DNA from 4 places in the Pseudomonas sp. Ma2-10 genome. Region 1 is predicted to be linked to each of the others. Evidence: predicted binding sites of a transcription regulator. Region 1 holds the regulator's gene; each other region holds the start of a gene.
What was found. Region 1 encodes sigma-54, which starts transcription at its own class of promoters, with help from an activator protein. Its sites were predicted from a motif close to ANTGGCATNNANNTTGCTNT; they were not measured.
Positions count from the first base shown of each region.

Region 2: the regulator sigma-54 is predicted to act here: its motif matches at 2,328-2,347, upstream of flgB (flagellar basal body rod protein FlgB).
Region 3: the regulator sigma-54 is predicted to act here: its motif matches at 2,562-2,581, upstream of ACXPVS_RS08175 (CmpA/NrtA family ABC transporter substrate-binding protein).
Region 4: the regulator sigma-54 is predicted to act here: its motif matches at 1,379-1,398, upstream of glnA (glutamate--ammonia ligase).

Region 1 is NZ_JBTEYL010000001.1:421,919-425,990, forward strand. It holds gene lptA (lipopolysaccharide transport periplasmic protein LptA) at 1-155, shown strand, start outside; gene lptB (LPS export ABC transporter ATP-binding protein) at 155-880, shown strand; gene ACXPVS_RS01885 (RNA polymerase factor sigma-54) at 1,066-2,559, shown strand; gene hpf (ribosome hibernation-promoting factor, HPF/YfiA family) at 2,634-2,942, shown strand; gene ptsN (PTS IIA-like nitrogen regulatory protein PtsN) at 2,955-3,419, shown strand; gene rapZ (RNase adapter RapZ) at 3,422-4,072, shown strand, end outside.
Region 2 is NZ_JBTEYL010000015.1:107,212-111,283, forward strand. It holds gene flgE (flagellar hook protein FlgE) at 1-662, opposite strand, end outside; gene flgD (flagellar hook assembly protein FlgD) at 694-1,416, opposite strand; gene flgC (flagellar basal body rod protein FlgC) at 1,432-1,875, opposite strand; gene flgB (flagellar basal body rod protein FlgB) at 1,879-2,286, opposite strand; gene cheR (protein-glutamate O-methyltransferase CheR) at 2,559-3,386, opposite strand; gene ACXPVS_RS18410 (chemotaxis protein CheV) at 3,433-4,072, opposite strand, start outside.
Region 3 is NZ_JBTEYL010000004.1:219,412-223,483, reverse strand. It holds gene ACXPVS_RS08185 (nitrate/nitrite transporter) at 1-398, opposite strand, end outside; gene ACXPVS_RS08180 (ANTAR domain-containing response regulator) at 640-1,215, opposite strand; gene ACXPVS_RS08175 (CmpA/NrtA family ABC transporter substrate-binding protein) at 1,231-2,442, opposite strand; gene ACXPVS_RS08170 (quinone-dependent dihydroorotate dehydrogenase) at 2,672-3,691, shown strand; gene rmf (ribosome modulation factor) at 3,813-4,028, opposite strand.
Region 4 is NZ_JBTEYL010000012.1:131,188-135,259, reverse strand. It holds gene glnA (glutamate--ammonia ligase) at 1-1,282, opposite strand, end outside; gene thiI (tRNA uracil 4-sulfurtransferase ThiI) at 1,613-3,067, shown strand; gene typA (translational GTPase TypA) at 3,207-4,072, shown strand, end outside.

The DNA.
Region 1 (4,072 bases):
GCAACGTCACCCAAGGCGAGAAAATCGTCTACGACACGGTCAAGAAACTTGCGAGCGCCGGTCGCGCGACGGGCAGCAAGATCACCGAATCGCGTCCGCGCATCGACATGGTAATCCAGCCAAAGAAGAAAACCGACGAGCAAAAGGCCCAGTAATGGCAACTCTGAAAGCTCAGCATCTGGCCAAGAGCTACAAGAGCCGCCAGGTCGTGCGTGACGTGAGCCTGTCGATCGACAGCGGTCAGATCGTCGGCCTGCTAGGCCCCAACGGCGCCGGCAAAACCACCTGCTTTTACATGATTGTCGGCCTGGTACAGGCCGATCAGGGCCGCGTACTGATTGACGACCTTGATGTCAGCCACCAACCCATGCACGGTCGAGCGAAGGCCGGCATCGGCTATCTTCCGCAAGAAGCTTCGATCTTCCGCAAACTCTCGGTAGCCGACAACATCATGGCGATCCTCGAGACCCGCAAGGAACTCGACAAGGCCGGCCGTCGCAAAGAGCTGGAAAGCCTGCTGCAGGAATTCCACATCAGCCACATCCGCGACAATCTCGGGATGAGCCTGTCCGGCGGTGAACGCCGCCGCGTGGAAATCGCCCGAGCACTGGCTACCAACCCTAAATTCATCCTGCTCGACGAACCGTTCGCAGGCGTGGACCCGATTTCGGTGGGCGACATCAAGCAGATCATCTACCACCTCAAGGCCAAGGGCATTGGTGTGCTGATCACCGACCACAACGTCCGTGAAACCCTGGATATCTGCGAAACCGCCTACATCGTCAACGATGGCCAGCTGATCGCCGAAGGTGACTCTGCCACCATCCTGGCCAACGACTTGGTCAAGGAAGTGTATCTGGGCCATGAGTTCCGCCTGTAAGCACTGAAGTGTCTGGCTGGTTGCTCGAGCGCTTGTCCCAATAAAAAATCAACATTTTTTTTATTGTTACAGCGCTCTAGGCAAACGTTGCAGTTTCGGGCATATAATTTGCTTATGTTTGGCGCTCCGGCGCCCTATAGTGGATGGCGCATGTGCGCCGGCGAATAAGGTGTTAAGCCCCTGCCATGAAACCATCGCTAGTCTTGAGAATGGGCCAGCAGCTGACGATGACACCGCAGCTGCAACAGGCCATCCGCCTACTCCAATTGTCGACCCTGGACCTGCAACAGGAAATCCAGGAGGCCTTGGAGTCCAATCCGATGCTCGAACGCCAGGAAGAAGGCGACGACTTCGATAACGCCGACCCCTTGGCCGACAAAGCCGAACAGCAACCTAACGTCGACATTCAGGAACCCTCCTACCAGGAAACCGCCCCGACGGTGGACAACCTCGAGGAAGGCGACTGGAATGAGCGCATCCCCAACGAATTGCCCGTCGACACCGCGTGGGAAGACGTCTACCAGACCAGCGCCAGCAGCCTGCCGAGCAACGATGACGACGAGTGGGATTTCACCACCCGCACATCGGCCGGCGAAAGCCTGCAAAGCCACCTGTTGTGGCAACTGAACCTGGCCCCGATGTCCGACACTGATCGCCTGATCGCTGTAACTCTGATCGACTGCATCAACAATCAGGGATACCTGGACGAAACCCTCGAGGAGATCCTCGAAGCCTTCGACCCGGAACTGGATATCGAACTGGACGAAATAGAAGCCGTCCTGCACCGCATCCAGCAATTCGAACCCGCTGGCATCGGCGCCCGCAACCTGAGCGAATGCCTGCAGTTGCAATTGCGTCAGCTGCCCGCCAAGACGCCTTGGCTGGTCGAGGCCAAACGCCTGGTCACCGATTACATCGACCTGCTCGGCAGCCGCGACTACAGCCAACTGATGCGTCGCATGAAGCTCAAGGAAGATGAACTGCGTCAGGTGATCGAACTGGTGCAGAGCCTCAACCCGCGCCCGGGCTCGCAAATCGAGTCCGGCGAAGCCGAATACGTCGTTCCAGACGTGATCGTACGCAAGGACAACGAGCGCTGGCTGGTGGAACTGAACCAGGAATCCGTGCCACGACTGCGGGTCAACGCCCAATACGCCGGTTTCGTGCGCCGCGCCGACACCAGCGCCGACAACACCTTCATGCGCAATCAGTTGCAAGAGGCCCGCTGGTTCATCAAAAGCCTGCAAAGCCGCAACGAAACCCTGATGAAAGTAGCCACTCAAATCGTCGAACATCAGCGCGGCTTTCTTGAATACGGCGACGAAGCCATGAAACCGCTGGTCCTGCATGACATCGCCGAAGCGGTGGGCATGCACGAGTCGACGATTTCACGGGTGACCACGCAGAAATTCATGCATACCCCACGGGGCATATATGAACTGAAATACTTTTTCTCCAGCCACGTCAGCACCTCCGAGGGCGGCGAATGCTCGTCCACGGCAATCCGCGCGATCATCAAAAAACTGGTTGCCGCGGAAAATCAGAAAAAGCCGTTGAGTGACAGCAAGATCGCTGGTTTACTGGAGGCACAAGGCATTCAGGTGGCTCGCCGCACCGTCGCCAAGTACCGCGAATCCCTCGGGATCGCGCCTTCGAGCGAACGCAAGCGGTTGATGTAGAGCCACGCCACAGCGTTCCAGTGGCAGGCATTTCTGCCTGCCGCTTTATGCACTGGCAACGAAGGAGAAGCTGTATGCAAGTCAACATCAGTGGACACCAACTGGAAGTGACCGAACCTCTTCGCACCTACATCGGCGAAAAACTCGAACGATTAGAGAGGCATTTCGACAAGATCACCAACGTGCAAGTCACGATGACGGTCGAAAAGCTCAAGCAGAAAATCGAAGCCACGCTGCATATTCCCGGCAATGAAGTGGTCGCAAACGCGGAGCATACCGATATGTATGCGGCGATCGACGCACTGACCGACAAGCTGGATAAACAACTCAAAAAGCATAAGGAAAAGACCCAAAGCCTCCTCCAGGGCGCCACCGGTCGTTAACACTCCCAACCCATGATCCGACTTGAAAGCATCCTGACCCCCGGCCGTTCCCTCGTGAACGTGCCGGGTGGCAGCAAAAAGAAAGCCCTCGAGCAAATTGCCAACCTTATCCACAAAGAAGTACCGGATCTGGAGATGCAAGATGTCTTCGAGGCTCTGATTGCCCGCGAAAAACTCGGCTCAACCGGTTTTGGCAACGGCATCGCCATTCCCCACTGCCGCCTGAAGGGCTGTACTTCGCCCATCAGTGCCCTGATGCACCTTGATGCACCCATCGATTTCGACGCCATCGACGGCGCCCCGGTTGACCTGCTGTTCGTTCTGCTGGTCCCGCAAGCTGCTACCGATGCGCACCTGGAGTTACTGCGCCAGATCGCCAGCATGCTCGACCGCAAGGAAGTGCGCGAAAAACTGCGCAGCGCCCCGAGCAATGAAGCCTTGTATCAGGTTGTCCTGGACGAGCAAAACGGTCATTAATCATGCGTTTGATCATCGTCAGTGGCCGCTCCGGCTCAGGTAAAAGTACCGCACTCGATGTTCTTGAGGACAACGGCTACTACTGCATCGACAACCTGCCCGCCGGTCTGTTGCCGGAACTGGCCGAACGCGCGTTGATTCACACCGAACTGGCACAACCGCTGGTTGCCGTATCCATCGATGCGCGTAACTTGCCGAGCCACTTGTCGCGGTTTCCCGAACTACTGGAAGAAGTGCGCAGCCGGCATATCCAGTGTGACGTGCTTTATCTGGACGCCGACGAAGAAACCTTGCTCAAACGTTTCTCGGAAACCCGCCGTCGTCACCCGCTGAGCAATGCCAATCGCTCGCTGGCCGAGGCCATCAATGATGAGACCGCCCTGCTCGGGCCGATTGCCGACCTCGCCGATCTCAAAGTAAACACCACCAACCTGAACCTGTATCAGCTGCGAGATACCATCAAGCTGCGTCTGCTGAACCAGCCGGAACCCGGTACGGCGTTCCTGGTGGAGTCCTTCGGCTTCAAGCGTGGCATGCCGGTGGACGCTGACCTGGTGTTCGACGTGCGCTGCCTGCCGAACCCTTACTGGAAGCCAGAATTGCGCGATCAATCCGGGCTCGACCAACCGGTTGCCGAGTACCTGGCGGCACAG
Region 2 (4,072 bases), on a different contig from region 1:
ATCAGCGTGTAGGTCTTCCAGGTGTTCGCGCCCGTTTTGACCATGAATTGGTCCATGACGTGCGAGTTACCCTGAGTGTCGTAAATCGGGGTACTGAACTGCTTGGTGAAGGACGCTTCTTTGGTCGGGTCGAACGGGATGACAGCCTGATCGATTTCCAGTGCTGTGGAGTTAAGATTGATCGTCGACGATACCGTGGAGGTGTTTTTGGGCGCCAGGTTCGAGGTATCGATGCGCAAGTCCGTCAACACGCCATTAAGGATCTTGCCATTGGCATCCACACCGTAACCCTGCAGACGCGCAGTACCATCGGTGTTGGTGACGTAACCGTCCTTGTCGACCTTGAACGTCCCGGCACGGGTGTAGGACAACGATCCATTGGTGTTCAGCACAAAGAAGCCGGAACCGTTGATACCCAAGTCCAGCACGTTGCCGGTGTTATTGATGTCGCCCTGGGTGAACTGCTGGGAAACGTTGGCCAGGCGCACACCGTTACCGATGGTTTTGCTGCCCGAACCCAGCTTGGTCGCAGAGTAAACGTCTTCGAATTCCGCACGGGACGATTTGAAACCGGTGGTCGCGACGTTGGCGATGTTGTTGCCGGTCACGTCCAGTTGTTTGTTGGCTGCATAGAGACCGCTAAGGCCGATATTGAAAGACATATTCCACTCCTTTGTGCCGTGTTAGTCGGCTCTACATACCAATGGTTTGTACTTTGGACAGCGCGATGCTGCCCAGCCCGGCCAGGTTGAGCATCAACTCACCGCCGGTCTGGCTGATGGTCACGCTGTTGACGGTTGCCGGCAGGTACGTCACCAGCGAGGTTGCCTGGCCGTCGTAAGTTGCGGTGGCGCCGAAGGTATAGGTACCCGCCTTGGCCACTTCGCCTGCATCGTCTTTGCCGTCCCAGATGAAAGTGGAAGTACCGGCCGCCTGGCTGCCCAGGTCGATGGTGCGGACAACCTTGCCATCGGCATCGGTGATCTTGACCTTCACCGGGTCCACCGACGCCGGTACGGCAATGGTGCCGCTGAAACTCTTGGCGGTATCGACCACCGCCGTGCCGCCCGGTGCAATAACCGAACGCCCGACCAGCGACGACGCCTGCAACGCCTGGGACGAGTTGTAGTTGCTCGCCAGGCCACTGACGGTGTCGTTGAGCGTGGTGATGCCTTCCAGGCTACTGAACTGGGCCAACTGGGCGACGAACTCACCGTTGTCCTGCGGTTCCAGCGGATTCTGGTTTTTCAGTTGCGTTACCAGCAACTGCAGGAACGCGTCCTTGCCCAGGGCCTTGTTGCCGGTGGCGCTGTTCGTTGCCACCGCCAAGCCGTCGGCACTGGTGTTGGTCTTGATCGAGGAGTTGGCCAGGATGTCCTTGAGGCTCAAACCACTGGTGGTATCGGTAACACTCATCTGAGTCGCCCCTTATCACTGACCGAGGGTCAGGACCTTCTGCATCATGGTTTTGGCGGTGTTCATCATTTCGGCGTTGGTCTGGAACGAACGGCTCGCGGAAATCATGTCAGCCATTTCTTCCACCACGTTGACGTTCGGGTAGTAGACGTAGCCCTTGGCGTCGGCCGCCGGATGGTTCGGCTCGTAGCGTGCGTCAAGGTTGCTCTGGTCTTCGACCACGCCCAGTACTTGCACACCTTGGCCGGCGGCGTCCTGGTTCTGGAACAACGAACCGCTGCCGCCGCTCTGGCCGCCCCGGAACATCGTGGCGAATACCGGGTGCCGCGCACGGTAGGTCTGATCGATGCTCGACGAGACGGTCTCAGCGTTGGCGATGTTACTGGCGACGGTGTTCAAGCGAGTGGTCTGGGCACTCATACCGCTACCGGCAATGTTGAAAACACTGGCTAGAGACATGACTTACTCTCCACGAAGGGCTGACACCAGCCCTTTGAATTTGCTGTTGAGCAGGGTGAAGCTGGCCTGGAAGTTGACCGCGTTTTCCGCGTAGTTCGACTGTTCCAGCTGGGCGTCCACGGTGTTCTGGTCGATCGACGGTTGCATCGGCGTGCGATACAGCAGCGACTCGTCGCCATTGCCCAGGCCTTCGGCTTCGATATGACGGCTGTTGGTCATGTTCAAGGCGAAAGTGCCGCTCTTGGTCTTCTCGTTCTGCGCGGCGAGCACTTTCGAGAAGTCCAGATCCCGAGCCTTGTAGTTCGGGGTGTCGGCGTTGGCGATGTTGTTGGCCAGGACTTCGGCACGCTGGGCGCGAAATCCCAGGGCTTGTTCGTGGATACCGAGCGCTTTATCGAAGCTGATGCTCATGTCGGAAACCTTCGGGTGACCTGATTTTTCGTAACAGGGACATAGCAAGCGTCGTGCCAATTGATAAAAGGCCGTAAACCGGGGCTTTGCGGGCAGTGGCAACGTGGCAATGCCAGAAAAGCGGCAACCGATTTCCGCCGCCTGCCGCTTTTCTGCCGCTTTGCACGGTCTGGAGAGCACCACCTGACCCAGTGGGGGGAGGGATTGAGAAATGAGCAGGCAAAAAAAACGAGAACCCCTGAGGACTCCCGTTTTTTGATAACGCCAACGAATCACTTCGCCTGGTAAATGATTCCCGGGCTGCACTGGACCATCTGGTAATGATCCGGCAAACCATTCAGCGCCTCGGAAGCACCAAGAAACAGATAACCGCCTGGCTTCAACGTGCTGTGAATGCGCAACAGGATGTCCTTCTTCACCTCGGCGGAGAAGTAGATCAGCACGTTGCGGCAGAACACGATGTCGAACTTGCCGAGACTCGCGTAGCTGTCCAGCAGGTTGAACGAACGAAACTCCACCCGGCTCTTGATCGGTGCCTTGATTGCCCAGCGCCCCGGCCCTTTCGGGTCAAAGTAACGTTGAAGGCGCTCGGGCGACAGGCCACGGCCGATGGCCAGGCTGTCGTACTCGCCGGTCTTGCAGTTGGTCAGCATGGTGCCGGACAGATCAGTGGCAACGATCTGCACGCCCATCTTCAACTGGCCCATGTTCACGCGTTCGAACTCATCGATCGACATCGACAGCGAATACGGTTCCTGACCCGACGAACAGGCCGCCGACCAGATCCGCAGACGCTGGCCAGGGGCAGCCTTGATCGCTGCCGGCAATGCCTTGTTCTTCAAGACTTCAAACGGATAGGTGTCACGAAACCACAGGGTTTCGTTGGTGGTCATGGCATCCACCACCATTTCGCGCAAACCGCTGCGCGGCTGGGTCTGGATGCGCTGGACCAGCTCACCCAGGGACTTGATGCCTTGCTGTTCCATCAGTTTGTTGAGACGGCTCGATACCAGGTACTGCTTGTTTTCACCGAGCAAAATGCCACAGGCTTTTTCCAGGAAGACCCGGAACTGTTCAAAATCCAAATTACCCGTAGACAAAGATACCGCCTCTTAAATCGTGTTAACCGTTAGGGGCAGAAGGCCCCTAACTGATGTCTGCTGCTTTGATCCGGTTGACTACCCGGGATGCCAGGTCATCAGGACGGAATTTGGCAAGGAAGTCATCGGCACCGACCTTCTTGACCATCGCCTGATTGAATACACCCGACAACGAAGTATGCAGGATGATGTGAAGCTTTTGCATGCGAGGGTCGTTGCGGATCTCGGCCGTGAGGGTGTACCCGTCCATCTCCGGCATCTCGATGTCGGAAATCATCATCAGGAACTCTTCTTCCGGCTTCTTGCCTTCGTCGACCAGCTTGCGCAGGTAATCCAGCGCTTGCCGACCGTCGTTCAACGCCACCACTTCGACACCGACCGTCTGCAGGCAACGGGTCACCTGCTTGCGCGCCACCGACGAGTCATCGACCGTCAGTACTCGCAAAGAGAGCGCCTTGTGCTGGGTTTCGACATCCACCACGCCAACGGAAATCGCTTCCGGTGTCGGTGATACTTCCGCCAGCACTTTCTCGACGTCGATGATTTCGACTAACTGATTGTCGACCCGAGTCACAGCCGTCAGGTAATGATCGCGTCCCGTGCCCTTGGGTGGCGGATGAATCTCCTCCCAATTCATGTTGACGATGCGTTCCACTGATCGCACCAGGAACCCCTGAGTCTTGGTG
Region 3 (4,072 bases), on a different contig from region 1:
TGTGGTGGATACCATTGCGACGCCAGTGGCAGGGCGACGGCGAAGGACGCGCCAGCCATGCCGAGGAACAGGCCCAGCACCAGCGCTTGTTCGTAACTGTGAATGCCGAGTTTCCAGGCGCCGAACAAGGCGCAGATGACGATCACCTGGCCAATCAGCCCGGCGGTTTTCGGCGACAGGCGATCAGCCAGCAACCCCATTACAAAGCGCAATACTGCCCCGGCCAGAATCGGCGTGGCCACCACCAGTCCGCGCTGTTGTGTGGTCAGGTGCAGGTCGGCGGCGATCTGCACTGCCAATGGGCCGAGCAGGTACCAGACCATGAAACTCAGGTCGAAATAGAGGAAGGCCGCGAACAATGTCGGGGTATGGCCAGATTTCCAGAAGCTTGAATTCATCGCGCACCTCAGCTGTTTAGGAGTCTCGAGAAGGAGTCATGAGCTTGCGGGTGGGGCGCCGCATCGGCCGCACCACCGGCCCCGGTCTGTGGGGCCAAAACAAAAAAACGCCGCCACCGGATTTGCCAAAGGGCAAATGAGGTGAGCGACGTCTTTGTCGTAGGTGGGGCAACCGCCGTTGGTTACCTGTAGCGATTACCTAGCGAGATCTGTGCCACATTCACGCTGATCGATGGGGGAGTCAGCCGAGTAACTCACTCATGGCGATGATCTGCTCTGCCACCTGAACCAGCTTCTGCTGACGGCTCATGGCCTGGCGTCGCATCAGGGTGTAGGCCTCTTCCTCGTTGCAGTCCTTCATTTTCATCAACAGCCCTTTGGCCAGTTCGATGCGCTTGCGCTCGGCCAGTTGCTGGTCACGGGCGTTGAGTTGGGCGCGCAGGGCCTGGTCGCTTTCAAAACGCGCCATGGCCACATCGAGAATCGGCTGCAAGCGCTGTGCGTGAATGCCTTCAACGATGTAGGCACTGACGCCGGACTTGATCGCCTGACGCATCACATCAGGGTCATGTTCATCGGTAAACATCACGATCGGCCGCGGTTGGTCGCGGCTCACCAGCACCACTTGTTCCATCACATCGCGGCTTGGTGACTCGGTATCGATCAAAATCACGTCCGGACGCACCGTTTCGACGCGCGCGGGCAGGTCGATGGTCAGGCCCGACTCGTCGATCACCTCGAACCCGGCTTCGATCAGGGCCGCCTTCAGGCGGCCGACTTTCTTCGCGGTGTCGTTGATCAGCAGGATACGCAACATATTCGCAGTCTCCTGTCAGCGGCTGGCGAGAAGGGGCGAGCGGTCGCTCAGAGCGTGCAGCTTGAAACTGCGGGCATAGCCGGCGGGGTCCAGGCCGTCCCAGACCTTGCCGTCGATCAATTGGCTGCTGCGCAGTGGCTGATCACTCACGACCACACCTACGGTGGTGGCAGCCTCTCGATACACGTCTAGTTGCTGGACCTGCCGGGCCACGGCCAGGTAGTCCGGGTCGTCGCGCAACAAACCCCAACGGCGGAACTGGGTCATGAACCACATGCCATCGGACAGATACGGCAGATTGACCTCGCCATCACCGTGGAAGCGCAGCGCGTGCGGGTCCTGCCAGCGATTACCCAGGCCATCGGCGTAGTCACCGAGCAATCGCGGTTCGATACAGTCGAGTGGCGCGTCCAGGTATTGCGGGGCACTCAACAGCTTCGCGGTGCTGCGGCGATTTTCGGTGTTTTCATCGATGAAGCGGCTGGCTTGCAGGATCGCCATCACCAGCGCCCGGGCGGTGTTGGGATAGTGCTCGACAAACGCGCGGGTGCAACCGAGGACTTTTTCCGGATGATCGGGCCAAATGGTTTGCGTTGTGGCCATCGTGAACCCCAGGTTCTGCTGCACTGCGCTGGCGGACCATGGCTCGCCGACGCAGAAACCGTCGATGCGCCCGGCTTGCAGGTGCGCGACCATTTGCGGCGGTGGCACGACCACGCTGTCGACGTCCTGTAACGGGTGGATGCCCTGACTCGCGAGCCAGTAATACAGCCACATGGCGTGGGTGCCGGTAGGAAATGTCTGGGCGAAGGTGAGTTTTGGGCGGCTTTGGTGCACGTGCCGGTCCAGTGCTTCAGGACTGGTCACGCCCAGCGCCTGTAAGCCATGGGAGAGGTTGATGCTCTGGCCATTCTGATTCAGGCCCATGAGCACCGCCATGTCGGTCGACGCGACACCGCCGATGCCCAGATGCACGGCGTAGATCAAACCGTACAGACTGTGGGCGGCGTCGAGTTCGCCACTGACCAGTTTGTCCCGCAGGTTGGCCCAGGACGACTGGCGCTTGAGGTTGAGGGTCAGGCCATAAGGCTGGGCAAAGCCCTGCGTGGCCGCAACCACCACGGAGGCGCAGTCACTCAGGGCCATGAAGCCGAGGTTGATTTCGGTCTTTTCCGGGGCATCGCTGCCGTTGACCCAGGCCAGAGGGTTGGCTGGAACTTCAATCATCAGTAAACACCTTCCCTAAAAAAGCGTCGTACCGGGCTGCTTGCCAGGGCAAGGCCAAGTGACGACGCCTTTGTCTTTCGACTCATCCCGCCGTTGGCATGAGTGCTGATGTCCGTGACGGTGCAAGGCATATGCCATCGCTCGTTGATTTTGTCGCGCGCCTCGCCTGCAACCCCGATGCCCGGCTATAATCGCCGCCACTTTTCGTAGCCCAGAGTCAAACCCGCCCATGTACACCCTGGCCCGTCAGCTGTTGTTCAAACTTTCCCCGGAAACCTCCCACGATCTGTCCCTGGACCTGATCGGCGCGGGCGGGCGTTTGGGCCTCAACGGCTTGCTGTGCAAGGCGCCGGCGAAAATGCCGGTAACTGTCATGGGCCTGGACTTCCCGAACCCGGTCGGGCTGGCGGCCGGTCTGGACAAGAACGGCGCGGCCATCGACGGTTTTGCGCAACTGGGTTTTGGTTTTGTCGAAATCGGCACCATCACGCCGCGCCCGCAGCCGGGCAATCCGAAGCCACGCATTTTCCGTTTGCCGGAAGCCGAGGCGATCATCAACCGCATGGGGTTCAACAACCTCGGTGTCGATCACTTGCTGGCTCGAGTGGCCGCGGCCAAGTTCAAGGGCGTGCTGGGCATCAATATCGGCAAAAACGTCGATACCCCGGTTGAGCGGGCGGTCGACGACTACCTGATCTGCCTGGACAAGGTCTATGCCCACGCCAGCTACGTGACGGTCAACGTCAGTTCGCCGAACACCCCGGGCCTGCGCAGCCTGCAATTTGGCGATTCGCTGAAGCAATTGTTGGCCGACCTGGCGACGCGTCGCGCAGAACTGGCGCTGCGCCACGGCAAACATGTCCCTCTGGCGATCAAGATTGCGCCGGACATGACCGACGAAGAAACCGCTCAGGTCGCGCAAGCGCTGATCGATACCGGGATGGACGCAGTGATCGCCACCAACACCACCCTGAGCCGCGTCGGCGTTGAAGGCATGGAACACGGTGATGAGGCGGGCGGCCTGTCCGGCGCACCGGTTCGCGACAAGAGCACCCACACCGTGAAGGTGCTGGCCGCCGAACTGGCCGGTCGCTTGCCGATCATCGCCGTGGGCGGTATCACCGAAGGCAAGCACGCGGCTGAGAAAATCGCGGCGGGTGCGAGCCTGGTGCAGCTCTATTCCGGCTTCATCTATAAAGGTCCGGCGCTGATTCGTGAATCGGTGGATGCGATCGCGGCTTTGCGGTAAACGGCAGGCATAAAAAAGGGCTCCTTGAAGGAGCCCCTGGGCCGAAGCCCGCCGCCCGGATGGGGCGTGCGTGGTAAGTCGTTACGTAATCAGATCATCGTGTCGGAATGTGTGCCCTGTGTTAGCCGACGGCGTGAAGTTCGTTGAGTCTATGGATTCCCGCAGTGCCGGTCATACCGTCCCAGTTGTCGCCGCGTCCTTCTCGCCAGCCGTTAATCCAGGCTTGGCGTACCGACGGTAGAGTAAATGGGCAAAGCTCACGGGATTTGCCACCAACGCCATATTGATATCCGCGTAAAAATGCTCTTTCCAACGGATCACGCTTAAGTCTTCTCATAGGGTGTTGCCCTCACTTGTTGACTGTATTAATCGCGTCGACCT
Region 4 (4,072 bases), on a different contig from region 1:
GGAACGCACGACCTTTGTCCAGCTCTTCCAGGGCTTCTTTCAGGCTGCCGCAAACTTGTGGGATCTCTTTCGCCTCTTCAGGCGGCAGGTCGTACAGGTTTTTGTCAGCAGCATCGCCAGGGTGGATCTTGTTCTGGATACCGTCCAGGCCGGCCATTACCAAGGCTGCGAAAGCCAGGTACGGGTTGGCTGCTGGATCCGGGAAGCGGGCTTCGATACGGCGAGCGCGAGGGCTGGACACGTAAGGAATACGGATCGAAGCGGAACGGTTACGCGCCGAGTAGGCCAGCATGACCGGCGCTTCGAAACCTGGGACCAGACGCTTGTAGGAGTTGGTCGACGGGTTGGTGAAGCCGTTCAGTGCTTTACCGTGCTTGATGATGCCGCCGATGAAGTACAGGGCGGTGTCGGACAGGCCGGCATAGCCTTCGCCAGCGAAGGTGTTCTTGCCATCTTTGGCGATGGACAGGTGAACGTGCATACCCGAACCGTTGTCGCCGTACAGCGGCTTAGGCATGAAGGTCGCGGTGCGGCCGTAAGCCACAGCTACGTTGTGCACGCAGTATTTCAGGGTCTGAACTTCGTCAGCCTTGGCCACCAGGGTGTTGAACTTCACACCGATTTCGTTCTGGCCGGCAGTCGCCACTTCGTGGTGGTGAACTTCGATGACCAGGCCCATTTCTTCCATGGCGTTGCACATGGAGGTACGGATTTCGTGGTCGTGGTCGAACGGAGGAACCGGGAAGTAGCCGCCTTTGATACCTGGACGGTGGCCGTGGTTGCCGCCTTCGATGTCCTGGTCGGACATCCACGAACCCTGTTCGGAGAAGATTTTGAACATCGAGCCGGAGATGTCCGACTTGAATTTCACCTGATCAAAGATGAAGAACTCAGGCTCCGGGCCAACGAAAACGGTGTCGCCGATACCGGTCGACTTCAGGTATTCCTCAGCACGCTTGGCGATCGCACGTGGGTCGCGATCGTAGCCTTGCATGGTCGAAGGCTCGATGACGTCACACACGATGATCAGCGTTGGGTCTTCGGTGAACGGATCGAGAACGGCAGTGCTGTCGTCTGGCAGCAGGATCATGTCGGAAGCTTCGATGCCCTTCCAGCCTGCGATGGAGGAACCGTCGAACATTTTGCCTTCTTCGAAGAAAGCGTCATCCAGCGCGTCGCGAGCCGGCATGGTCACGTGGTGCTGAGTGCCTTTGGTGTCCGTGAAGCGCAGATCAATCCATTTGACGTCATGATCTTTGATGAGTTGAACCGACTTCGACATAGTGTCCTCCGGGTGGCTTCGGGCTTAGTAGTGGATGCCCTTGGAATGTGGGTGATGCCGGCGCGAATACTCTGCCAAGGCAACCTGCCTCACAAGGGAGCAAATTGCATGCCAGTGCCCCACCATGGGTTTTTTGCCCCAATTTCACGCTTATAAAGATGCAAAGCGTAGTAAAGGCGGAAATAGCGCCCCGTAATGTAGCGTCAAACTCAACAAATGACCTGTTTTGGTGCGCGCAAAACCTTCTGCACATTAACTGGTTAAACCTTGAGCAATTTCCGCTATAATCCGCGCCCCCCTTTTTCGGCTGGCCCAGCGCGCGCTGTTTTCATGAAACTAATCGTAAAAGTCTTCCCCGAGATCACCATCAAGAGCCGCCCGGTACGGATGCGTTTCATCCGCCAGTTGGCCAAAAACATCCGTACCGTGCTCCGCGACCTGGACCCGGCTGTGGTGGTGAACGGTGTGTGGGACAATCTCGAGCTTGAAACGCGCATCGCTGAGCCCAAAGCCCTGAAGGAGATGACCGAGCGCCTGAGCTGCATGCCGGGCATCGCGCATTTCCTGCAAGTCGACGAATACCCGCTGGGTGACTTCGACGACATCGTCGCCAAGTGCAAGCAGCACTTCGGTGATGCGTTGGCCGGGAAGATTTTTTCGGTGCGCTGCAAGCGTGCCGGCAAGCACGAATTCAGCTCGATGGACGTCGAGAAATACGTCGGCAGCCAGCTGCGTCGTCAGTGCGGCGCCGCCGGGATCTCGCTGAAAGACCCGGAAATCGAAGTTCGCCTCGAAATTCGCGACAAACGGTTGTTCGTGATCCACAGCCAGCACAACAGCATCGGCGGATATCCGCTGGGTGCCTTGGAACAGACGCTTGTGCTGATGTCCGGCGGCTTCGATTCCACCGTCGCCGCTTACCAGATCATGCGCCGCGGGCTGATGAGCCATTTCTGCTTCTTCAATCTGGGCGGACGAGCCCATGAACTGGGCGTTATGGAAGTCGCGCACTTCATCTGGAAGAAGTACGGCAGCTCCCAACGCGTGTTATTTGTGAGTGTGCCGTTCGAGGAAGTACTGGGAGAAATTCTCGGTAAAGTCGATAACAGTCATATGGGCGTAGTTTTGAAGCGTATGATGTTGCGCGCTGCTTCCCGTATTGCCGATCGGCTGGACATCGATGCGCTGGTCACCGGTGAAGCGATTTCCCAGGTGTCGAGCCAGACGCTGCCGAACCTGTCCGTGATCGACCGCGTGACCGACAAGCTGGTCTTGCGTCCGCTGATCGCCAGTCACAAGCAGGACATCATCGACCTGGCCAACGAAATCGGCACTGCCGATTTCGCCAAGCACATGCCGGAATACTGCGGGGTCATCTCGGTGAACCCCAAGACCCACGCCAAGCGTCCACGCGTGGAGTACGAAGAACAACAGTTCGACATGGCAGTGCTTGAGCGTGCGCTCGAGAACGCCAAACTGGTGCCGATCGATCGCGTGATCGACGAATTGGGCCAGGACTTGCAGATCGAAGAAGTCAGTGAAGCGCTGGCTGGTCAGATCGTCATCGACATCCGTCATCCGGATGCCGCTGAAGACGACCCGCTGGGCCTCGTTGGCATTGAGGTACAAACGATGCCGTTTTATGCATTGAACGCTCGTTTCAAGGAACTGGACCCTACTCGCCAGTACCTGCTGTATTGCGACAAAGGCGTGATGAGTCGCCTGCATGCCCACCATTTGCTCAGTGAGGGGCATGCCAATGTGCGCGTTTATCGACCGAGCTAAGAGCCCGGGGCTGTATGCCTGTGGCCTGCGTCACCGGCCCCCCGACTCTGCCGTCAAGCTGTAACGGCAAGGCCTGACTCTACTGTAAATCGCTGCCAAGACTTGTCAGCACACCGAATCCTCTGATCGAGATACACAAGTGATCGAAAATCTACGCAACATCGCCATCATTGCTCACGTTGACCATGGTAAGACCACCCTGGTAGACAAACTCTTGCGTCAATCCGGCACCCTGGAGCGCAACGAGCTCAACGACGAGCGCGTGATGGACTCCAACGACCAGGAGAAAGAGCGCGGTATTACCATTCTGGCGAAAAACACCGCCATCAACTGGAACGGCTACCACATCAACATCGTGGACACCCCGGGCCACGCCGACTTCGGCGGCGAAGTTGAACGCGTAATGTCGATGGTTGACTCCGTTCTGCTGCTGGTTGACGCTCAAGACGGCCCTATGCCGCAAACCCGTTTCGTGACCAAGAAGGCTTTCGAAGCCGGCCTGCGTCCAATCGTGGTTATCAACAAGGTTGACCGTCCAGGCGCACGTCCGGACTGGGTTCTGGACCAGATCTTCGACCTGTTCGACAACCTCGGTGCTACCGAAGAACAGCTGGACTTCAAAGTCGTCTACGCCTCGGCCCTGAACGGCATTGCCGGTCTGGAACACACCGACATGGCTGAAGACATGACCCCGCTGTACCAGTCGATCGTCGACAACGTACCTGCGCCGAAAGTTGACCGTGACGGTCCGTTCCAGATGCAAATCTCGGCACTGGACTACAACAGCTTCCTGGGCATCATCGGCGTTGGCCGTATCGCTCGTGGTCGCGTCAAGCCGAACACCCAGGTTGTGGCGATCGATGCCGACGGCAAGCGCCGTAACGGCCGTATCCTGAAGCTGATGGGTCACCACGGTCTGCACCGCGTTGACGTTGAAGAAGCAGCTGCCGGCGACATCGTCTGCATCAGCGGCTTCGATTCGCTGTTCATCTCCGACACTCTGTG